Regions from separate parts of the Achromobacter sp. 10T422 genome, predicted to be linked through region 1. Evidence: riboswitches for the same ligand, from Rfam matches in the RefSeq annotation. Region 1 holds a riboswitch; the other holds the start of a gene.
The links. A riboswitch is a leader RNA that binds a small molecule or an ion and turns the genes downstream of it on or off. The one in region 1 is predicted to bind glycine.

Region 1 (11,631 bases):
CCGCGCATCCTGACGCTGACGCAAAGCACGTATGACGGCGTCATCTACAACGTGGAAATGATCAAGGAACAGCTCGGCAGCTACATCGACACGCTGCACTTTGACGAAGCGTGGCTGCCGCACGCGTCGTTCCACGAGTTCTACACGGACATGCACGCGATTGGCCAGGACCGCCCGCGCAGCCAGGACGCGATGGTGTTTGCCACGCACTCCACGCACAAGCTGCTGGCCGGTATTTCGCAGGCCTCGCAGATCATCGTGCAGGAATCCGAGACCCGCAAACTGGACCGCAACGTTTTCAACGAGGCGTACCTGATGCACACGTCGACCTCGCCGCAGTACGCGATCATCGCGTCGTGCGACGTGGCCGCCGCCATGATGGAGCCGCCCGGAGGCACCGCGCTGGTCGAGGAAAGCATCCGCGAAGCGCTGGACTTCCGCCGCGCCATGCGCAAGGTGGAATCGGAATTCGGCAAGAACGACTGGTGGTTCAAGGTCTGGGGCCCGAACCGTCTGGTGTCCGAAGGCATCGGCAACCGCGACGAGTGGATTCTGGAAGCCAACGACCACTGGCACGGCTTCGGCGAAATGGCCGAAGGCTTCAACATGCTGGACCCGATCAAGGCCACGGTCATCACCCCGGGGCTGGACATGTCGGGCAGCTTCGGCGAAACCGGCATTCCGGCTGCGCTGGTGTCCAAGTACCTGACCGAGCACGGCGTGGTGGTGGAAAAGACCGGCCTGTATTCGTTCTTCATCCTGTTCACCATCGGCATCACCAAGGGCCGCTGGAACACGCTGTTGACCGCCTTGCAGCAGTTCAAGGACGACTACGACCGCAACCAGCCGCTGTGGCGCATCCTGCCGGACTTCTGCCGCGTGCATCGCCGCTACGAGCGCATGGGCCTGCGCGATCTGTGCCAGGAAATCCACGAAGCCTACCGTGCGCGCGACGTCGCCCGCCTGACCACCGAGATGTACCTGAGCGACATGGTGCCGGCGCTGAAGCCGTCGGACGCCTTTGCCCGCATGGCGCACCGCGAAGTCGAACGCGTGGACATCGACAAGCTGGAAGGCCGCGTGACGGGCGTGCTGTTGACGCCGTATCCCCCGGGCATTCCGCTGCTGATTCCGGGCGAACGCTTTAACCGCACCATCGTGCAGTACCTGCAATTCGCGCGCGAATTCAACGAGCGCTTCCCGGGCTTCGAAACCTACATTCACGGCCTGGCCGACGAACCGGGTCCCGATGGCGAGAAGCGCTACTACGTTGATTGCCTGATTGAAGAATAAGGCCCGGCGGGTCTGGAGTTTCGATGTTTGATGTAGCCGTACTCGGCGCCGGCGCCGCTGGCATGATGTGTGCAGCGGTCGCCGGTCAGCGCGGCTTGCGCGTGGTGCTGGTCGACCACGCCGAGCGCCTGGCGGAGAAGATCCGCATTTCCGGTGGTGGCCGCTGCAACTTCACCAACATCGGGGCCGGACCCGCCAACTTCCTGTCCGACAATCCGCATTTCTGCCGCTCGGCCCTGTCGGCCTACACGCCGCAGGACTTTCTGGCGCTGATGAAGCGCCACCATATCGCCTGGCACGAGAAGCATCGCGGCCAGCTGTTCTGCAACGATTCCAGCGAATCCATCATCGACATGCTGCGCGCCGAGTGCGACGCGGGCAATGTGCAATGGCGCATGGGCTGCTCAGTGGCCGAGATCGGCCACGGCGAGCAGGGCTTTGAACTGCGCACCGGCCAGGGCGTGATCCGCGCGGCCAAGCTGGTGGTGGCTACCGGCGGCATGGCGATTCCGCAGTTGGGCGCCACCGACTTCGGCCTGAAGATTGCGCGCCAGTTCGGCCTGAAGGTGGTCGAACCCCGGCCGGCGCTGGTGCCCCTGACGTTTGACCCCGTGCAATGGCAGCCCATGTCCGAACTATCGGGCGTGGCGCTGGAAGTGGGCCTGCACACGGGGCAGGGCAAGACGCGCGGAGAATTCCTGGAAGACCTGCTGTTCACGCATCGGGGCTTGTCAGGCCCGGCGATCTTGCAGATTTCCAGCTACTGGAAGCCCGGCGAACCCATCGTGATCGACCTGGCGCCCGGCCGCGATCTGGCCGAAGAGCTGCTGGCGTCAAAATCCGGTAACCGCCAGCAGGTGCATACCGTGCTGGCGGGCCTGTGGCCCAAACGGCTGGCCGACCGCTGGCTGCATCTGGCAGAGCAGGGCGGCAAGCCCGGCCTGGCGGCATTACGTCTGGCGGATGCGCCCGACAAAACGCTGCGCGCACTGGCGCAAGACATCCATCAATGGTCGCTCGTGCCCAGCGGCACCGCTGGCTACAAGAAGGCCGAAGTGATGCGCGGCGGTGTGGATACGCGCGGGCTGGACCAGAAATCCATGCAGGCCAAGACCACCCCCGGCCTGTATTTCATCGGCGAAGCGGTCGACGTGACCGGCTGGCTGGGCGGCTACAACTTCCAGTGGGCCTGGGCCTCGGGCGTGGCCTGCGGGAAAGCGGTGTAAGCAGGGGGCGAGGGGCGGGCGGGATGGACCCGGCGCCCGGGCGCATCGCGCATTCCGTTGGCTCGAATTGAAACAATCCCATTGTGATATCAAATAAAAATACATATCATTTATGTTTTCGATATCGACTATTGCCTCTCCATCGGGAGGGCGAGTCCCACGGAGACATGCATGGCCTATACCCTTCCGACCCTGCCGTACGCTTATGACGCCCTGGAGCCTCACATTGACGCGATGACGATGGAGATCCACTACAGCAAGCATCATCAAACCTATGTGACCAGCCTGAACGCCGCGCTGGATGGCGCCGGCCTCAGCACTGACGAACCCGTCGAAGCCCTGGTGGCCCGCCTGGACCAATTGCCCGAAGCCATACGCGGCGCGGTCCGCAACCACGGCGGCGGCCATGCCAACCACAGCCTGTTCTGGTCGGTGATGTCGCCCGAAGGCGGCGGCGAGCCCGACGGCGCGCTGGCCGCGGCGATTGAATCGGAACTGGGCGGCCTGGCTGCCTTTCGCGACGCCTTCACCAAGGCGGCGCTGACCCGCTTTGGCAGCGGCTGGGCCTGGCTCTCGGTAACGCCCGCCGGCAAGCTGGTGGTGGAAAGCAGCGCCAACCAGGACAGCCCGCTGATGCACGGCAATACGCCGATTTTGGGCCTGGATGTCTGGGAACACGCCTACTATCTGAAATACCAGAACCGCCGTCCTGAATACATCGGCGCTTTCTACAATGTCGTGAACTGGCCCGAAGTGGCTCGCCGCTACGCGGCCGCGAAGGGCTAAGCCTATCTCTCTGAAGGAGGGTAGCGGCCCTATGAACACTTTCAGCCGTCATCGCGTGCGGCCTGCGGCCACGAGCATCAGCGTGTGGACGCTTGCCGTCATGGTGTCCTGCCTGGCGCTGCATCAGCTCTGGGTGTATCTGGACGAGCATGCGCCGCACGTGGCTGACGCGCTGTTAGGGGGGCTGGTCGCCGCTGGCGCGACCGCGCTGGGCACCTTGCCCATTCTCTTCGCCCGCACCATTCCGCAGAAAGTCCAGGACAGCATGTTCGGCTTCGGCGCGGGCGTGATGCTGGCGGCCAGCGCGTTTTCGCTGGTGGCCCCCGGTATTGCCGCCGCCGAAACGCAAGGCATGGGGCCGTGGGGCGCGGGGCTGACGGTGGGCGCCGCCATCTTGCTGGGCGCGGGCGTGCTGCTGATCATGGACCGCACCCTGCCGCACGAACACTTCATCAAGGGCCGGGAAGGCATCGAGGCGCACCGGCTGCGCCGCACCTGGCTGTTCGTGTTTGCGATCACGTTGCATAACCTGCCCGAAGGCCTGGCGATTGGCGTGGGGTATGCGGGTAGCGACCCCGTGCGCGGCACCGCATTGGCCACGGGTATCGCCATTCAGGACATTCCCGAAGGGCTGGTGGTGGCGGTGGCGCTGCTGGCGGCCGGCTACAAACGCGCGTTCGCCGTGGCGCTGGGCATGTTGTCGGGGCTGGTTGAACCGCTGGGCGCCGTGCTGGGGGCGGCCATCGTGGGGTTTTCGGCGACCATGCTGCCATGGGGCCTGGGCTTTGCCGCGGGGGCCATGTTGTTTGTCATCAGCCATGAAATCATTCCCGAATCCCATCGCAAGGGGCACGAGGTCTACGCCACCTGCGGGCTGATGTTGGGCTTTGTTTTGATGATGCTGCTGGATACCGCGCTGGGGTAGCGCGCTTGATTTTTCGGTTTTCGGCGCAAGGCTTTCGTTGTATGCTTTCGCCGCTGTCATGCATGTTTGCGGGAGAGAGCGGCTGTTTCCACGAATCAGCCGCCGCCGAAGGCGCAATTCGCCCAGAATCGCTCAGGTAACCGATACCGCACATGCTTGCCCCGTCCCGGTTTTTCACCGTGTGGATGCGGCAAAACAGTACTCTGGAGAGACCTGGCGCCGACCCTCGAACAAGGGACATATCGCGCAGCCCAGGCGCCGAAGGTGCAAACCCGCCACGCGGGGCAACTCTCAGGCAAAAGGACAGAGGGGCGGAAGATTCAGCCGTAGCCGTGCGGGCGCAGTCCGCTTGTCACGACCGGCATTCCGTAACCCTGGCAAAGATTGCCGTCCCGGAGTTTCCGCGCATGTCCGCAACCCTCAAACGCACCCCGCTGGCCGAAGAACATATCGCCTCCGGCGCCCGAATGGTCGATTTCGGCGGCTGGGATATGCCCTTGGCCTACGGCTCGCAGCTCGAGGAGCACCACGCGGTGCGCCAGGACGCCGGCATGTTCGATGTGTCGCACATGCTGAACGTTGACGTCACCGGCCCCGACGCCTTCGCCTTCCTGCAACGCCTGGTCGCCAATGACGTGTCCAAGCTGACTGTGCCTGGCAAGGCCTTGTACAGCTGCATGCTGAACCCGCAAGGCGGCGTCATCGACGACCTGATCATCTATTTCTTCGCCGCCGACGAATGGCGCGTGGTGGTCAACGCCGGCACGGCCGACAAAGACATCGCCTGGATGCAGCGCGTGAAGCAGGCTGGCCAGTTCGACGTCACCATCGCCGCGCGCCGCGATCTGGCCATGGTGGCCGTGCAAGGCCCCAACGCTCGCGCCAAGGTCTGGGCCGCGCGCCCGGCATGGCAAGCCGCCACCGAAGCGCTGACCCCGTTTGTCGCAGCCCGCGTTGACGGCGACACGCTCGTGGCCCGCACCGGCTACACCGGCGAAGACGGCTTTGAAATCGTTTTGCCCGCGACCGAAGTCGTGCAGCTGTGGCGCGACCTGGTTGCGCAAGGCGTGCGACCGGCGGGCCTGGGCGCGCGCGATACGCTGCGCCTGGAAGCCGGCATGAACCTGTACGGCCAAGACATGGACGAGCTGACCCAGCCCGATCAAGCCGGCCTGACCTGGACCGTGTCGCTGAAGAACGCCGAGCGCCGTTTCATCGGCCGCGACGCCCTTGAACAATTCGCCACCCCCGCCACCTTCATCGGCCTGAAGCTGCAAGAGCGCGGCGTGATGCGCGCCCACATGGCCGTGCGCACGCCGGCCGGCACGGGCGAACTCACCAGCGGCACCATGTCGCCCACGCTGGGCGTGTCGATCGGCTTTGCCCGCCTGCCGCAAGGCGTGCGTCCGGGCGATACCGTCGAGGTCGACATCCGCGGCAAATGGGTGCCCGCCCTGGTCTGCAAGCTGCCTTTCGTCCGTAACGGCAAAGCCGTCGAACACTCGTAAACTCGAAGCTTCGCGCGAGCCGCCTGCCCGGTCCGGGCACGCGCCGCCCGCGCGAGGCGCGCAACACCATTCATCTACCCGCATTCCCTCAGGAGTTCCCATGAGTCTGCCCACCGATCGCAAGTACACCTCGTCCCACGAATGGGTCAAAGCTGAAGGCGACGTGTTCGTCGTCGGCATCACCGACACCGCCCAGGATCAATTGGGCGATCTGGTCTTCGTTGGCGACGTGAAGGTTGGCGCCAAGTTGAACGCGGGCGAAACCGCCGGCGTCGTTGAATCGGTCAAGGCCGCATCCGACATCTACGCACCCGTCGCTGGCGAAATCGTCGCCTTCAACGAAGAGCTGGAAAACAACCCCAACCTGATCAACGAATCGGCCTTCACCGCCTGGATCTTCAAGATCAAGCCGGTCAACGCCGCGGATGCCGACAAGCTGCTGGACGCTGCCGGCTACGAAGCTGTCGCCAACGGCTAAGCCGTTTCGAGGCTGGCCCGCCGCCCGTATGGCGCGCCAGCCTCGCAACCTGCATCACCACCCCGAGATTCCCCCATGTCGCGCGCCCTAGACACCCATACCGACTTCATTCCCCGCCACATCGGCCCTTCTGACGCCGACCAGGCCGCCATGCTCAAGGTCATTGGCAGCTCCAGCCTGGACGCCCTGATCGAAGAAGTCGTGCCCCCGAAGATCCGCAGCCAGGCCCCGCTGGCGCTGCCGCCCTCGCGCAGCGAAACCGACGTGCTGGCCGAGCTGAAGCAGATCGCGGGCCGCAACAAGGTCTTCCGCAATTACATCGGCCAGGGTTACTACGGCACGCAGACGCCCAACGTCGTGCTGCGCAACATTCTTGAGAATCCCGCCTGGTACACGGCCTACACGCCGTATCAGCCGGAAATCTCGCAGGGCCGTCTTGAAGCCCTGCTGAACTACCAGACCATGGTCGCCGACCTGACCGGGCTGGACATCTCCAACGCCTCGCTGCTGGACGAAAGCACCGCCGCCGCCGAAGCCATGACGCTGGCCCGCCGTGGCGCCAAGTCGCAAAGCCCGGTGTTCTTCATCTCGCGCCATGTGCATCCGCAGACCATCGAAGTCGTGCGTACGCGCGCCGAAGGCCTGGACATCGAGATCACCGTCGGCGACGAAGCCGAAGGCCTGCCCGAGTGCTTTGGCGTGCTGCTGCAATACCCGCACAGCACCGGTTCCGTGTCCGACTACCGCAAGCTGGCGGAAGCCGCCCACGCGCAAGGCGCGGTCGTCGCGTGCGCCACCGACCTGCTGGCGCTGGCCCTGTTGGCCGCCCCGGGCGAGTGGGGCGCCGACATCGCCATCGGTTCGGCCCAGCGCTTTGGCGTGCCGTTCGGTTTTGGCGGCCCGCACGCGGGCTTCATGGCCTGCAAGGACGCCTTCAAGCGCAACATGGCCGGCCGTCTGGTCGGCGTGTCGAAAGACGCGCAAGGCAACCCGGCGATGCGTCTGGCGCTGCAAACGCGCGAACAGCACATCCGCCGCGAGAAGGCCACGTCCAACATCTGCACGGCGCAAGTGCTGCTGGCCGTGATGGCGGGCATGTACGCCGTGTGGCACGGCCCGGCCGGCATCCGCCGCATTGCCGAGCGCGTGCAGCGCAGCACCGCCATCCTGCGCGCCGAACTGGTGAAGCTGGGCGTGAAGGTTGTGAACAACACGTTCTTCGACACGCTGCTGCTGGAAACCGGCCCCGCCACCCCGGCCATCCTGACGGCCGCCGAGTGCGAACACATCAACCTGCGCCGTGTTGACGGCGCGCGCCTGGCCGTGTCGCTGGACGAAACCGTGACCGTCGCCGACCTGCAAGCGCTGGTCAACGTGTTCGCCGCCGGCCTGGAGCGTGATGATGTCGAACTCGACATCGACGCCCTGGACGCCGCCGCCGCCAGCGGTATCCCCGCATCGGTTGCCCGCGAAAGCGCCATCCTGAAGCACCCGGTGTTCTCCAGCGTGCAATCCGAAACCGACATGCTGCGCTACCTGCGCAAGCTGGCCGACAAGGACCTGGCGCTGGACCGCACGATGATCCCGCTGGGTTCGTGCACGATGAAGCTGAACGCCACGGCCGAGATGATCCCGATCACGTGGCCCGAGTTCGCGTTGATCCACCCGTTTGCGCCCGCGTCGCAAAGCCAGGGCTACAACGAGCTGATCGACCGCCTGTCCGCCGCGCTGTGCGAAATCACCGGCTACGACAACATCAGCCTGCAACCCAACTCGGGCGCGCAAGGCGAATACGCCGGCCTGCTGGCGATTCGCGGCTATCACCAAGCCAACGGCCAGCATCAGCGCAACGTCTGCCTGATCCCGTCGTCGGCGCACGGCACCAACCCCGCGTCGGCGCAACTGGCCGGCATGGACGTCGTGGTGGTGGCGTCGGATTCCAACGGCAACGTGGATCTGGCTGACCTGCGCGCCAAGATCGAACAGGTTGGCGACAAGCTGGCCGCGCTGATGATCACGTACCCGTCCACGCACGGCGTGTTCGAAGAAGCCGTCACCGAGATCTGCGATCTGGTTCACCAGGCGGGCGGCCAGGTCTACCTGGACGGCGCCAACATGAACGCGATGGTCGGCGTGGCCCAGCCCGGCAAGTTCGGCTCGGACGTGTCGCACCTGAACCTGCACAAGACCTTCTGCATCCCGCACGGCGGCGGCGGCCCCGGCGTGGGTCCCGTGGCAGTGCGCGCCCACCTGGCGCCGTACCTGCCGGGCGTGGTGAACGAGCAGGGCAAGCTGCCCGGCGACGCGAAGGTTGGCCCGGTCTCGGCCGCGCCGTTCGGTTCGGCCGGCATCCTGCCGATTCCGTACGTGTACATCGCGCTGATGGGCGCCGACGGCCTGCGCCGCGCCACCGAAGTCGCCATCCTGAACGCCAACTACATCGCGACCCGCCTGCGTGACCACTACCCGGTGCTGTACGCGGGCCGTAACGGCCGTGTGGCGCACGAGTGCATCCTGGACGTGCGTCCGTTGAAGGAAACCAGCGGCATCAGCGCCGAAGACATCGCCAAGCGCCTGATGGACTACGGTTTCCACGCGCCGACGATGAGCTTCCCGGTGGCGGGCACCTTGATGGTCGAGCCGACGGAATCCGAAGGCGTCGCCGAACTGGACCGCTTCATCGACGCGATGATTTCGATCCGCGAGGAAATCGCCCAGGTCGAACGTGGCGAACGCGATCGCGAAGACAACGTCCTGAAGAACGCGCCGCACACCGCCCAGATGCTGCTGGCCGAAGAATGGCTGCACGACTACCCGCGCCAGCAGGCCGCCTACCCGGTGGCGTCGCTGCGCGAGGCCAAGTACTGGCCGCCGGTGGGCCGTGTGGACAACGCCTACGGCGACCGCAACCTGGTCTGCGCCTGCCTGCCGATCGAAGCCTACGCATAAGCGCACGCGCTTCAGCTTTAGCTTTAGCTTTCAGGCAATAAAAAACCCCCATCAGCAATTGATGGGGGTTTTTCTTTGGGGCCGAGCGATGCGCCAGGTGGTGGCCCTGGCGCGGCAGGCTTACTTGGCCGATGCGCCCTTGGCGACGTCGTTGAAGTCTTCAGCGATGCTGATGAAGGTGTTCAACAGGATTTGCAGGTTGTCCTTGCCGATCCCGCCTTCTGCGTTCATGTCCATCTGCAGCACGGCCTGGTTCTTGTCGTCCAGGTAGGCGCGCGTCCAGCGGTATTCCTGATTCCAGCTGTTGATGGCCTTCAGCGTCACCGGCTTCTTGGTCTTGTACGTGGCGGTCATCACCAGGTCCAGGCACTTCTCGGTGAAGTCGTTGCACAGGAATTCCAGGCGCAGATCGCTGGCGCCGGTGGTGCCAGCGTCCAGCACCAGCACGGGGCCTTGGTCACCGTCGGTCTTGTTGACCGTGTAGCCCATGTCGTCCAGCAGGCTGCTGACGGTGTCCAGGTTGAAGTCCTGCATCACGCCGGGCAGGGCAGGCGTGGCGCCGTCGGCCGGCTCGTCCTGGCCCATGCCGGGCATGGATTCGTCTTCGTCGTCGTGGTCCATCGAGCCCATGCCGGCTGCGCCCAGCAGGCCGCTGAACAACTCGTCCGCCGGAATTTCCTTGCCGTTCAGGTTGCCCATGCCGTCCGCGAACGTGAACTTGCCGACGATGTTGTCGCCGTCGTTCTTGCCCACGTTGAACATTTCGGCCATGCCCGACATCTGGCGCACGGTTTCGTCGGCGTCCTTGGCGGCCTGATCGGCGGCAATGCCTTCCTTCTTGATGGCGTACTGCGTGACCAGGTCCTGCACCATCGGCTTGGAAATGATCAGCGTGGCGTCGATGCGCTTGATGGCCTTGACCGCAATTTCCTGCGGCGTCAGGTTCTTGACGTCAGGCGGGTTGGCCAGGTCCAGCGTGAAGTTCAGCTTGCTTTCGCCCTTGGCGGTCTTCCAGCTCAAGGGGTCGATGCTGAACGACGGGTTGCCCGCCAGCAGCTTGCCGGCGCTGTCCAGCATCGCTTCAACCTGCTCGTCCTTCAGACCTTCGTCTTCGGTGTGCGCCATGTACTGGCGCATCAGCTGGTTGTACGTGTCGGACAGGGTCTTGACGGCCTGGCCGTCCAGCTTGGCCAGCTTGATCACGGCCTGGCCGTTACCCAGCGGCACGTCGTTTACCGTGATGTCGCCCGTTTGGTAGGCGGCTTGCACGTTGATCGACTTGTCGTCTTCGGACAGCTTCACGCCGTAGCCGAAGTTATCCAGCGACACCTTCATGTCATCCGACTTCTTCGTGACGTCGATGCGCTTGATCTTGATGTCGGAATCGCCCATCGACACGCCGAACTTGCCCATGCGGCTGTTGACGTCCATCGTCATGCCGGTGATGGCCATGACGACCGGGTCGTTGCTCTTCGTGCCGTCGATGGCCAGCTTGTCCATCACGCCGTGCGCGGTGACGGCTTCCAGCGAGCGGTCAAACGTGCCCGTGATCACCATGCCGCTGAAGTCGATCGTGTTGTTTTGCACCGTCGTCGACACCGGCGCAATCTTGGAGGTGGACGAGGTAGTGCCGCTGTAGCTGACCATCGCGTCGCTGATCAGCGGCGAGATGTCTTTGGTCAGTGCGAACACTTCCTTCAGGTTGTCGGTCTTGGCGATTTCGGCGTGCACGTACGCCAGCTTGGGCGCAACGGCGCCGCGCGACAACGCGGTCTTGGGGAACGGGCCGTGTTCAATGACGGCGTCGAACTCAATCATGCCGGCCGGCATGGCGTCCAGGCTCTTGTCGTTCTTTATCAGCGACAGGCCGTAGCGAGCCTGGGTCGAGAAGAGGCTGCGCTCGTACTTCAACTGGTCAATGCGCAAACCGAACAAGGGCGTCAGCTTCGCCAGTTTTTCGTTCGCTTCGGCCAGATGGCGCTGCGAGCTTTCCTCGATCCGTTTGCCGGTGTACCACGTGGCGCCTATCCAGCTTCCCGCTCCCACAATGACCACGCCGAGGGTGATCGCTACGCTCTTTTTCATCGTTGTGCTTTTTTCGTTGATTATCGAGTCATATCCGGCAGACTGGCGCATTGCGCCGTCGCGTCCTGATCGCCAGGGGCGGCTGCCGGTATACACGTTATTCATCGGGCTGTAAGGGCCCGCGCCGGAGTATACCGAGGCACGCCTACCGGGAAGCGTGCGCGCAGTTACCGAAGATTTCAAAATGAAAGGCCGGCGTAGGACGCCGGCCTTTTTGTCGACAATCCGGCTTTTCAGCCGAAGATCAGAGCGGGTCCAGCGGGTAGATGGGCCGGCGCACGTGCTTGAAATCCAGCTGGCTGTAGTCGGAGGTGGTGACGCCCACGCCCGTGCATTCGATGACTTCGGTGGCCATCGCCGAGAAGCCCGCGCGCCAATGCA
Region 2 (11,631 bases), on a different contig from region 1:
GTCGCCGCAGGCATGCGCCCCACGGTGCGCAGCGGTGGCCATTGCTACGAAGACTTCGTCTCGAATAACCCGGGCGGCGCCATCCTGGACTTGAGCCTGCTTGACCGCGTGCCGCCATCGGCCGATGGGTTGCTACGCATTGCGGCCGGCTCACAAAACTGGAATGGCGATCAAGACTTGTACAAGCGCTACGGCGTGTCGCTGCCCGGCGGCTCCTGCTATTCGGTGGGGGCGGGCGGCCACATCAGCGGCGGGGGTTACGGCTTGTTGTCACGCCTGCAAGGGCTGGCGTCCGATTGGCTAAGCGCCGTCGACATCCTTACTGTGGACGCCAGAGGGCAAGTCGTGCCGCGCACGGTCAACGCCACGCACGAGGCGGACTTGTTCCGCGCCTGCCGCGGTGCGGGCGGCGGAAACTTTGGCGTCATCACCAGCTATGGTTTCGCCACGCTGCCGCAAGCGCCGCGCGAAGTGGCCATCGCCACCGTTGCGTTCGACTGGGCGGGCATGACGCCCGCCCGCTTTGCGCAGTTGCTGGATCTCTACGGCAGCTACTGGGATACGCGGGGCCGGGACGCCGACACCTGGGGCATGTTTTCATTGCTGAAGCTCACGCATCAAGCCGCCGGGCAGATCGTGATGATTGTGCAGTTCTGCAATCCGGATGGCACGTGCCGTAACTTGAGCGTGCTGCAAGACTTCCTCGTCCGCCTTCGCCCGTGTTCGCCCGTTGCCGCGCGCGCCACCACGCCGGGCCTGCCGCGTCCGCGCTTGGGCGGCGACTTGCTCTGTAGCGAACCCCACACCGTCATCCGCTATGACTGGCTCGCGGCCACGCAAACGCTGAACGGCTCGGGGCCGAACCAGCGGGGCAAATACAAGTCGGCCTATATGAAGGGCAACTTCACGGCGCACGAGTCCGCGCGCATTTACGCGCACCTGACGCGTGACGTGCCTGGCGCCGATCTGCGGCAGTCGCTGTTGCAGGTGGATTCGTATGGAGGCGCCATCAACCGGCCTGAACGCTTACGGGACACGGCCGTTCATCAGCGCGGCTCCGTCATGAAGCTTCAGTATCAAACCTATTGGAACAACGCCGATCACGACGCCATGCACTTGCGCTGGATGGCGGATTTCTATCGCGACGTTTATACCGGCCCGGGGCTGGACGCGGCCTACGCAGGCACGCCGTATCCGGGCAGCCGCTATCAGGGGTGCTACATCAACTACCCCGACCGCGACATGCTGGCCTATCCGTTCTGGCCGCAGCTGTATTACGGCGACGGCGGGTTGTACCCCTTCCTGCAACAGGTCAAGCGCCGCTACGATCCCAACAATATCTTCCACCACGCGATGTCGGTGCGCCCATGATGGCGCGCGGCTTGCCTTGCCGGAACCTGTCATGAACTCCCTTTCGAGTGCGCCGCGCAGATCCTTCATTCAGTTCGCCGGCGGCTTATCGGCCGCAGGCGCGGTGGGGCCGTGGCTGTCGGCGATGGGCGCCACGGCATCTGCCGCGGACCCTGCCCGCTTTGCCTACGTGGGCACCTACACGCATGACGCGCCGGGCGGCACCGCCGGCGGGCCGCCTTCCGCAGGTATCCACGTCTTTGCATTGCGCGCGGACGAATGGCGCCTGGTTCAGGTCGTGCAAAGCGTCAATCCGTCGTTCCTTGCGGTCCATCCGTCACAACGATTTCTGTACGCCATCAATGAAATCGATCACTGGGAAGGCCTGCCCCGAGGCACCGCGGAAGCCTATGCCATCAATGAGAACGATGGCACGTTGCACCTGCTGAACCGGCAGCCGCTGTCGTTGGCCAGCACCGCGCCCGCACACTTGGCCGTATCGCCCGACGGCCGCCATCTGGTCACCGCGCAGTACCTGGGTGGCACCTATAACGTGTTGCCAATCCATCTCGACGGGTCGCTGGATTCCGTCTCAGGCATCGTCAAGGAAACCGGTTCCGGCCCGCGCCCGGAACAGGAATCCGCGCATCCGCACATGGTGTTGTTCGACCCCACCGGCCAACGCGTGCTGGCCACCGACCTGGGCAGTGACCGCATCAATCTGTTCACCCTGGAAGAGGGCCGCATGGCGCTGGCCGGCCGCACGGCATTGCCGGCCGGCAGCGGCCCCCGGCACCTCGCGCTGCATCCTGGCGGCAAGCTGCTGTATGTCGTCAACGAGCTGGACGCCACGATCGCGTGCTTGGGATACGACGCCCGTGCAGGCCGCGTCCTGGAACCGCGCCACATCGTGCCGGCCACGCCCGCAGGCTTCACCGGCGTGGCCAATGCGGCGTCTCTGCTGATCCATCCGTCCGGCCGCTACCTCTATGCGTCCACGCGCCGCGTGCAGAACGACCACCCCCAGGCAGACAGCATCGCCGTCTTCGCCGTCGGCGCAGACGGCGCGCTGACCCGTGTGCAAACCTGGACCGAAGGGCTGCGCTTCCCGCGCGCGCTAAGCATGTCGCCAGACGGCGGCAGCGTGTATGCGCTAAACCAAAAGGGCGACTCGATTCTGCGCCTGCGCGTAGATGGTGCGAGCGGGCGCCTGGGAGACCCGGACGTGGTCGCCCAGGTGGCGACGCCGGTTTGTCTGGTGTTCGTGTAAGGCGCACGGGCTGCGTTACGATACGCCGCCCGGCGCTGTGACAAGCCATGCAGCATGGCGCCACGTTGAAGCCACTCGTTCTGACGGGAGACAGACGTGCCTGCTTGCTGGATTCGGAGATCCTTGCACGGGATCGCTTTGGGACTTGCGTTAGTGCTTTGCGCGCCGGCCCTGGCGGCCAATCAGCCTTGCAGTGGACGCAAGGGCGGCGTGTCGCATTGTCAGGGCGAGACTTTCGTTTGCAATGACGGTTCTGTCAGCGCATCCAAGCGTTCGTGCTCAGCCGAGCGGGGATCGGGCATGCAACGTCTGATGCCGGCACCACCGGCTGCGCCCGGTGCGTCATCGTCAGGTTGCAGTTGCCGGAGCGGAACCTATTGCACAGGTCCGCGTGGAGGCCGCTATTGCATGACGGACTCCGGCAACAAGAGCTATCTGAAAAAGTAGGAAACCAGAAGTTAGGCTCAGGCGCATAGCGACTTCGCATTGCGCTTGGGCGGGGAACCCCGCCGTCCGGCAAGCGTCGAACCCTTCATGAATGCACACCCCCTATGGCGTTTTCTTCGGCGTGTCGTCGTCCTGGCTTTAGGCGCCGCGCTGGCAGTTTGGGCATGGCCGCGGCTGCCGGATGCCGCGCGCGCGCCGTGGCATATGGCGCGGCTGGCATGGCAGGAAGCGCCTTCCGCTTTGCCGGTTCCTGTGCAGGGCGTCACGCCTGCGCGGCTGGCCGATACCTGGGGCGCGGCGCGTGCGGGCGGGCGGCGGCATGAAGGCATCGACATCTTTGCGGCGCGCGGGACGCCCGTGCTGTCCACGACGGAAGGCGTCGTCATGCAGGTCGGCACCAACAATCTGGGCGGGCAAGTGGTGTGGGTGCTGGGGCCCGGCCGCCAGCGGCATTACTACGCGCACCTGGACGGCTATGCAGATATCCAGCGCGGACAATTGGTCGCGCCAGGCGATGTGCTGGGGTATGTGGGCAATACCGGCAACGCCAAGGGCACACCGCCGCATTTGCACTATGGAATTTATGACGGCGGGGCAATCAACCCCTATGACTTACTGATGGCGGCCCCTTCGGTTTCTCGCACCGTTACCGAGCGGCGATAATCCCCGGCATTCGTCTTCCCGCATTTGCCCATTGCCGCCATGATTTCCATTCCCAAGATCCGAGAACAATTTTCCCTGTTCGGCGAACTGCGCCCGCAACCCCGCAGCGCATGGACCGGCGATATTCCGTTGCCTGAATCATTGGCTGACTTCTACGAGCAGATCGGCCCCTGGGGCGAGACCTATCACGAGAACGTCGGCCCGGTGGGCATCACGCTGTCAGAGACCGCAATCAGTTTTCCGCCGCTGCATCGCCTGTGGACGCTGCAAGCCGGTTATCGATGGGATGCGTCAAACGGCCAGCGCGTAGCCGATTGGCGGGATGAATGGCTGGTGATCGCAGATATGAACGCCGACCCGTTCATTCTGGAGACTCAAACCGGACAGATACTGTTCGCGCGCCATGGCGCGGGGTCTTGGACCGCCGATGAATTTGCGCCTGACCTGCTGACGTTCGCGGCGGCAGCGGCTGCGATTGGCGTCGTGTTTCATGACGCCGATGAAGACTTGCGGGACGATGATTGGGAACTTAAGCCGAAGTATCGGGAGGCGGCGATTCGTGAAGCTGCCAAGGTGCTTGGGAATGGTGATGAGGCTGAATCGTTTTTCGAGACCTTGCAGGGGTAAGGCTTTTTGCCCGTGCACGAATTGACCCGGCGCGGCTAACGCGTTGAAACCCGCAGAAGGTGAAATGCCTTCCGCGGGCCCATCGTGCGAAGCGCAACGATCTTGTCCTCTGCGCTTCTCGGCTTACCGCAATCCCCCCTTCCTCACCCCACCGGCAGCGCACGCCCCACGCTCGCCGCCAGCATCTGCGCCGTTGCTGCCGACAGCGTCCACCCCAAATGCCCGTGTCCGGTGTTGTAGAACACGCCGGGCCGTTTGCCGGGGCCGACGCGCGGCATCATGTTGGGGGTCATGGGGCGCAGGCCGCACCAGGGCACCACGCGGGACGTCTTCACGTTGGGGAAGTGCTTGCGGGTCCAGTCGATCAGGGGTTGGACGCGTTCGGCGCGGATGTCCATGTTGAAGCCGTTGAATTCCGCCGTGCCGGCCACGCGGAAGCGGTCGCCCAGGCGGCTGGTGACGATTTTTGCGGCTTCGTCCAGCAGGCTGACGCGCGGCGCGGCGGCCTGGCTTTCTGCGTCGTCCAGGTGGACGCTGATGGAATAGCCCTTGACCGGATAGATGTTCAGCGAATCACCCAGTTGCTGGGCGAATTTGCGGCTGGCGGCGCCCGCGCAGACGACGATGGCGTGGGCTTCGTGTTGCTCGCGTTGTGTGCCGCCGTTGCGCAGGATGTCGAGCACGTACGGCCGGCTGTCGCGGCTGATGTTGTCGATGTCGGCGTCTTGCACGAAGGTGACGCCCCGGCGTTCGCAGGCGGCGGCCAGGCCGCGCGTGAATTTGTGGATGTCGCCGGTGGCGTCGGATGGCGTGTAGAAGCCGCCGTAGCAACCGGTTTGCAGGGTGGGTTCGATGTCTCGCGCTTCGCTGCTGGACACTGCGTAGCGTTCAAGCCCGCCCGCTTCCAGCAATGCATTCGAACGGCGCGCGGTGTCGAAACTAGCGGCGTCGTGATAGATGTGCAGGATGCCCCGGCGTTCCAGGTCGAAATCAATGCCTTCTGCATCGGCCATGTCGAACAAGTGTTGGCGCGCTTCGATGGCCAGGCGGGTGGTGGCGATGGTGTTGTCGCGGTAGTTCGGGATTTGCGCCATGAACTGCGCCAGCCACGAATACTTGTGCCAGCTGAACTTGGGGTTGAGCAGCAGCGGGGCGTTCTTGCGCAACATCCAGCGCAATCCTTTCAGGATGGTGGCGGTGCTGTTCCAGACTTCGGCGTTGCTGGCCGATAGCTGCCCGCCGTTGGCGTAGGACGTTTCCATGGCGGGGTAGCGCTGGCGGTCGTAGACGGTGACGTCGTAACCCAGTTTGGACAAGGCATAGGCGGACGTGACGCCGGTGATACCGGCGCCAATGATGGCGATGCGGGGCATGATGGCTCCAGACGGTGTGGCAGCGGCCCATCTAGGCCGCAGCACCCCATCTGTCTCTGTACCTGAGAGCTTCACCCGCAGCGCTGACGGCGGCGGGTTCCCCTTCGGTGGGCGCGCACGGCGCCTCTCTCCAGATTGTCTAGACTCGCGCAGTCCTGTTGCCTGAGAGTTTCCGGGGCGGTTGCTCCGTCGGCGCTGGCCGCAAGGGCCAGTCTCTTCTACGCGGTTTTAAAACGACGGAGTAGAGAATAGCCAAGTTTCTGTCGCATTTGATTCAGGGTTAGTACTATGTTGCCGGCGGCGCGCGTAGCTGTCTGATAAAAATAGGACGAAAAGAATGAGCTTTCCCGCGATGCGACGCACGATGTTGTTGGCATTGGCCGTTTTTTCATCGATGGCGTCTGTGCCGCCCGCGATGGCGGCGCCCTCTGCGACCGACCAAAAGATCGATGCCGCAGCGCAGGCGCTGATGCAGGAACACGACGTGCCGGGCCTGGTGATTGCCATTACCCGCGACGGCCGCCACGAATTTCACCAGTACGGCGTGGCGTCGCGTCAGACAAAGGCGAAGGTCAGCCCCGACACGTTGTTTGAAGTGGGTTCGATCAGCAAGACCTACACGGCGACCTTGGCCACCTACGCAGAAGCGCTGGGCAAGCTGTCGCTGGGCGATAGCCCGGCGCGTTTCGTTCCCGCGTTGCAGGGCTCGGCATTCGCCAAACTGAACCTGATTCATCTGGGTACGCACACGGGTGGCGGCTTTCCGTTGCAGGTGCCGGACGCGGTGTGCAATGACGCGCAGTTGATGGATTACTTGAAAGCCTGGACCCCGCAGTACGCCGCAGGCACCTACCGGACTTATGCGAATCCCAGCATCGGCATGTTGGGCGTGGTGGCGGCCAAAAGCCTGGATCAGCCGTTCACGCAGGCCATGGAAAAGACGCTGTTTCCGTTGCTGGGCTTGTCGCACACCTACATCGACGTGCCGGCGGCGAAGATGGGCGATTATGCGCAGGGCTACAACAAGCAGGATGCGCCCGTGCGCGTGAACCCGGGCGTGCTGGCGGCCGAGGCGTATGGCGTGAAGACGAGCGCGCGTGACTTGATCCGCTTTGTGGATGCGAACATGAACGCCGCGGGCAATGATGCCATTCATCGCGCGATTCGCCAGACGCATGTCGGGTACTACCGCGTGGGCGACATGACGCAAGACTTGGCGTGGGAGCAATTGGCGTATCCCGCCACGCTGGACGCGCTGCTGGCGGCCAACGCGGGGACGCTGAACAGCCAGAGCCACCCGGTCACCGCGCTCGCGCCGCCGTCCGCGCCGCGCGATGATGTGTGGATCAACAAGACGGGGTCGACCAACGGTTTCGGCGGTTACGTGGCGTTCGTGCCGGCCAGGAAGGTCGGGGTGGTGATCCTGGCCAACAAGAACTATCCGAACGAAGCGCGTGTGCGGCTGGCGTATCAGATTCTGGAGGAATTGATCCGCTAAGCGCTGTCTGCGACCTGCGACCCGCGAACCGCGAACTGCGATCCGCCAATCGCCAACCGCTAACCGCTGGTCCGGTTCGAACCGGCGGCAGCCTTCGCCGCATCAAAGCGCGGCAGCAGTCCCATCAGCTCCAGCCGTTTGCACAATTCGCCCAGGCGTTCCAGCTTGTAGGCATCCACGTCCACCCCGGCGTAGTCGTAAAAGCCCTGGCCATCGCGCAGCCCGTTACGCCCTTGTTCCATGTTGCGGGCGATGACATCCGGCGCGGCGAAGCGCGGGCCGATTTCGGCGGACAGATAGCGCGAGGCGTAGTACAGGATGTCGCCGCCGCCCCAATCGATGAATTCCAGCAGGCCCAGCACCGAGAAGCGCAGGCCGAAACCCAGCCGCACGGCGGTGTCGATGTCTTCGGCGCTGGCCACGCCTTCATCGACCATGCGGGCGGCTTCGTTCATCGCCAAGGCCTGAATGCGCGGCACGATGTAGCCCGCGGCAGGGGCGCATTGCACGGGCACCTTGCCGGCTTGCCGCAAGACGTTCAGCAGGCGTTGCAGCGCGTCGTTGCTGGTCTTCGGGCCACGGCTCACTTCGACCAGCGGGATCAGATGCGCGGGGTTCAACCAATGCGCGTTCAGGAATCGTTCCGGGCCTGCCACGAGTTCCGCCAGTTCGGTCACCAGAAAGGTGGATGTGGTGGACGCGATGACGGTGTGGGGCGCGCAGGCTTGCGCAAGCCACAGGAAGGCATCGCGCTTGGCGTCCAGCCGTTCGGGCACGGCTTCGAAGACGATGCGTGCCGCATACAGGTCAGCCGCCGCGCTATCGCGCCCGCACAGGCGCACGCGGCGCATGGCAAGGTCAGCTTGGGCGGCATCCAGCAGGCCCAGCCGCGTCATCGTGGCCAGTTCGCGTTGCAGGTTGGCCAGCACGCGTGCGTCGTGCTCGGTTTGCTCGGTCGCGCTGCGGGGCTTGATGTCGATCAGCGTCACGTCCCGCCCCGCGTGCACATACGACAACGCAATGCCTTCGCCCATGCGGCCCGCGCCGACCACGCAGATTCTGTCGTCCATGTTCAGCATCCTTGCGCCAGCAGCTCGGCCATGCCGCGGCGCGACAGGCGGTCCAACCCCAGGCGTTCCAGCGTGCGGCCTTCGGCGTACAGGTCGCGGCCGGTGATGGCGCTGGCAACGCTTAGCAGCCCCTGTGCAACCGGGGTTGGCACGCCTGCCCAACGTCCCATCGACACCAGGAAAGACAGGCCCAGCCGCGTGTCTTCCAGCATGTAGCGATGCGTGTGCAGGTTGATGGTTTCCCGCCAGTCGCCGCTGTCTGTGAGCTTGCCGTGCGCGCCGCGGCCGTACATCCATTCGTCGCCCTCGCTGGCGTAATGGTCGGCCAGCGGGAAGTGCGGCGCGGCGTAGCCCAGCGCGACACGGATGGCGATGCGTTCGGCGTCCAGCGCGTCAGTCACGCGGCGGATGGACGCTTGCGTGCCTTCGTTGTGGATGTCCCATTTGTCGAAGTGTTCCAACGGCCCGGCGTTCATCATGATGAGTGGCGGGTGGATGATGGGGCCAGCGTTCATCAACGCGCCGGACAGGCCGTCTTCAATGGGTTCGATGCTGGGGTAAGCCTGCTTCAACCGCGCCAACGCTTCGTCCGACAAGCGGCTGGGGAACACGCCCGTGGGCAGCCGCGTGGCGTAGCCGCTGATCACGACCGTGTTCCCGTGCTTGCGGGCCAGATAGGGCAGGGTGCCGGTTTCTGCATAGGCCACGCGCGCGGTGTTGCCGGCGTCTTTCTGGGCGCGCGCAAAGACGTAGCTGCCGAATGTGCCGGGCGGCAGGAACACCACTTGCCCGTCTTGCAACAGCGGCGCCAATGCCGGCGCCAGCGCGTCGTGCGTGGTTGAAGGCAGGGGGACGACAAGCACTTGCGCGTCGGCCACTGCGTCGGGCAGCGAGGCGCTTAGTTCCAGTTGGCCTGGCCCCTTGCCCAGCGGTACTTGGCGCGTGCCGCGATAGTCGGTGACGGTCAGCGCGCCCGCGTCTCGCAAGCCTTGGAACGCGGCAGTGTCGCGGCGCCACCAGCGCACCTCGTGCCCCCGTTCCGCCAGTTCGGCCGCCGCCGCGTAGCAGCCGTGGCCGCCGCCTATTACGCTGATTCGCATGATCAAAGCTCCTTCGATGGAGCCTTGATCCTAGCGGCGGAGCGCCACGCGGCGCTGCGCCAAACGCGCAAGCGCCATTCCAATCCGGCAAGGGAATGGTCGGGCCGCGCAGGCTGGGCCGCGCAGGCCGAGCCGCGCAGGCCGAGCCGCGCAGGCCGGGCCGCGCAAGCCGAGCCACGCAGGCCGGTCAGCGCAACCAGGGCCGACAGCGCAGCCAAGGCCGACAGCGCAGCCAGGGCCGACAGCGCAGCCAAGGCCGCCAGCGCTGACGCCTAGGGCCTGTGCTGGCGCAAGGTATCCGACGGCAGGCAGCCGTAACGCTTGCGGTAATGGGTTGCGAAATGCCCGAAGCTGGTGACGCCGTGGCGCAGCAGAATGTCGGTGACGTTGTCGCCCGCGCGCGCCGCTTCCAGCGCCGCATGCACCAGCGTCAGGCGTTGGTTGCGCACATAGTCGCTGGGGCTTTGCTTCAAGAACTGGGTGAATCCGTTCTGCAAGGTGCGGATCGATACGCCGCAATGCGCGGCCAGATCCGCCAGCGAGATGGCCTCGTCAAGATGGTGCTCGATGTATTCCCGCGCGCGCCGCACATGCTGCGGCAGGGGCTGGCCGCGCTGGGCGCGCAGCGACTCGGAATAGTTATGAGGCAGTTGGGTCAGCAGCAAGGCCAGCAAGTAATCGGAAAACCCTGCTGCCAGCGTCTGCGTGACGCCGTCGATGGCGGGGTGCTGGTACAGCCGGCAAAGATAGTCCAGCGTTTCGCGCACGGCGGCCAGGCCCGGCGCGTCGGCATCCACTTCAAGATCAAACACCAGCGCCTGCTTGATGGGGCGGTCAAGCAGGCGTTGCAGTTGGTGCTCAAGCGCCTGGCGTTCGACACGCAGGATCAGGTTGCGGCAGTCGCGGCCGATGCTGATCACGCTGGGCTCGGATGGCGACGAAATCGTCAGGCTGCCCGCCTGCATCAACGCGCTGCGCTTGCCCAGCGTGACAAGGCCCGAGCCTTGCAGCGTGATGCGGATCAGGTAGTAGCTGGCGATGTCGCCCGCGTCAATTTCAACTTCGGCGCCGTAGTGCAGATCGAACAGCGCCGCGTTGCCGAAGAACACGCCGTACAGACGCGACTGCAAGGGTTTTCCCTGGGCGACGCACATGCGATGCGACCACAGGTGTTGGCTGACCTGATCCTTGACCTCGGCGGCGTTGCCCGAGTTCAGCAAGCAATGGCGGTTCAGCGGATAGGTGTCGTTGAACATGCTTTCCTGCGCGGTGGGAACAGTCGTTGCGTCCGGCGTATAGAGCCTGGCTGCGCAAAGACCTACAAAAGACGGACAACTACCAGGGAAAAAAATGACTGACGCCACGCTGCCGCAAGTGACGAAACGAAGCTACGCCTACGAGTGGTACGTCGTCGTGATATGCATGCTAGCGTACATATTTTCCTTCGTCGACAGACAGATCCTGGCGCTGATGATCGAACCGATCAAGCACGATCTTCAGCTGTCAGACACGCAGTTCAGCCTGTTGCACGGCTTGGCGTTTTCCTTGTTCTACGCCGTGATGGGCATCCCCATCGCCTTGCTGGCCGACCGCTATTCGCGCCCGAAGATCATCGCGATAGGCGTGGCGTTCTGGAGCCTGGCGACGGCCGCGTGTGGCCTGTCGCGCAACTTTGCGCACATGTTCCTGGCGCGCATTGGCGTGGGCGTGGGCGAGGCCGCGCTGTCGCCCGCCACCTATTCCATGCTTAGCGACATGTTTCCGCGCGACAAGCTGGGCCGCGCCGTGGGCATCTATTCGATCGGCTCGTTCATCGGCGGCGGCATGGCGTTTTTGATAGGCGGCTATGTCATCAATCTGCTCAAGAGCGTGGACAGCGTGGTGGTGCCGTGGATAGGCGCGATGCGGCCCTGGCAGGTGACGTTCTTCATCGTGGGGCTGCCGGGCTTGCTGGTGGCATTGCTGATTCTGTTGACGGTGCGTGACCCGCAACGGCTGGGCCTGCGCCGCAGCGCCGATGGCCAGGCAAAAAAACCAACCATCCGCGACACCTTCCGTTTCCTGGGCCGCCACCGCCGCACCTTCTTTTGCCACTACCTGGGCTTTTCGTTTTACGCCATGGTGCTGTTTGCGCTGCTGGGCTGGACGCCCGCCTTCTACATGCGCAAGTTCGGCATGTCGCCCGTGGACGTGGGGTACATGCTGGGCGTGGTGGTGCTGGTGGCCAACACCG

Region 2: linked by a shared signal. The riboswitch ahead of AC1DB0_RS16230 (D-amino acid dehydrogenase) and the one ahead of gcvT (glycine cleavage system aminomethyltransferase GcvT) in region 1 are both predicted to bind glycine.

What each region holds. Positions count from the first base shown of each region.
Region 1 covers NZ_JBFTHD010000009.1:114,311-125,941, reverse strand. The annotation lists gene AC1DB0_RS24250 (arginine/lysine/ornithine decarboxylase) at 1-1,293, shown strand, start outside; gene AC1DB0_RS24245 (BaiN/RdsA family NAD(P)/FAD-dependent oxidoreductase) at 1,317-2,519, shown strand; gene AC1DB0_RS24240 (superoxide dismutase) at 2,691-3,305, shown strand; gene AC1DB0_RS24235 (ZIP family metal transporter) at 3,337-4,230, shown strand; glycine riboswitch at 4,290-4,389, shown strand; glycine riboswitch at 4,424-4,547, shown strand; gene gcvT (glycine cleavage system aminomethyltransferase GcvT) at 4,638-5,738, shown strand; gene gcvH (glycine cleavage system protein GcvH) at 5,839-6,216, shown strand; gene gcvP (aminomethyl-transferring glycine dehydrogenase) at 6,292-9,165, shown strand; gene AC1DB0_RS24215 (DUF945 family protein) at 9,286-11,250, opposite strand; gene AC1DB0_RS24210 (M81 family metallopeptidase) at 11,495-11,631, opposite strand, start outside.
Region 2 covers NZ_JBFTHD010000005.1:572,650-584,280, forward strand. The annotation lists gene AC1DB0_RS16210 (FAD-binding oxidoreductase) at 1-1,371, shown strand, start outside; gene AC1DB0_RS16215 (lactonase family protein) at 1,403-2,620, shown strand; gene AC1DB0_RS16220 (M23 family metallopeptidase) at 3,155-3,730, shown strand; gene AC1DB0_RS16225 (SMI1/KNR4 family protein) at 3,770-4,357, shown strand; gene AC1DB0_RS16230 (D-amino acid dehydrogenase) at 4,501-5,730, opposite strand; glycine riboswitch at 5,771-5,870, opposite strand; glycine riboswitch at 5,871-5,961, opposite strand; gene ampC (class C beta-lactamase) at 6,083-7,228, shown strand; gene AC1DB0_RS16240 (3-hydroxybutyryl-CoA dehydrogenase) at 7,288-8,307, opposite strand; gene AC1DB0_RS16245 (NAD/NADP octopine/nopaline dehydrogenase family protein) at 8,301-9,398, opposite strand; gene AC1DB0_RS16250 (hypothetical protein) at 9,401-9,652, opposite strand; gene AC1DB0_RS16255 (AraC-like ligand-binding domain-containing protein) at 9,671-10,654, opposite strand; gene AC1DB0_RS16260 (spinster family MFS transporter) at 10,749-11,631, shown strand, end outside.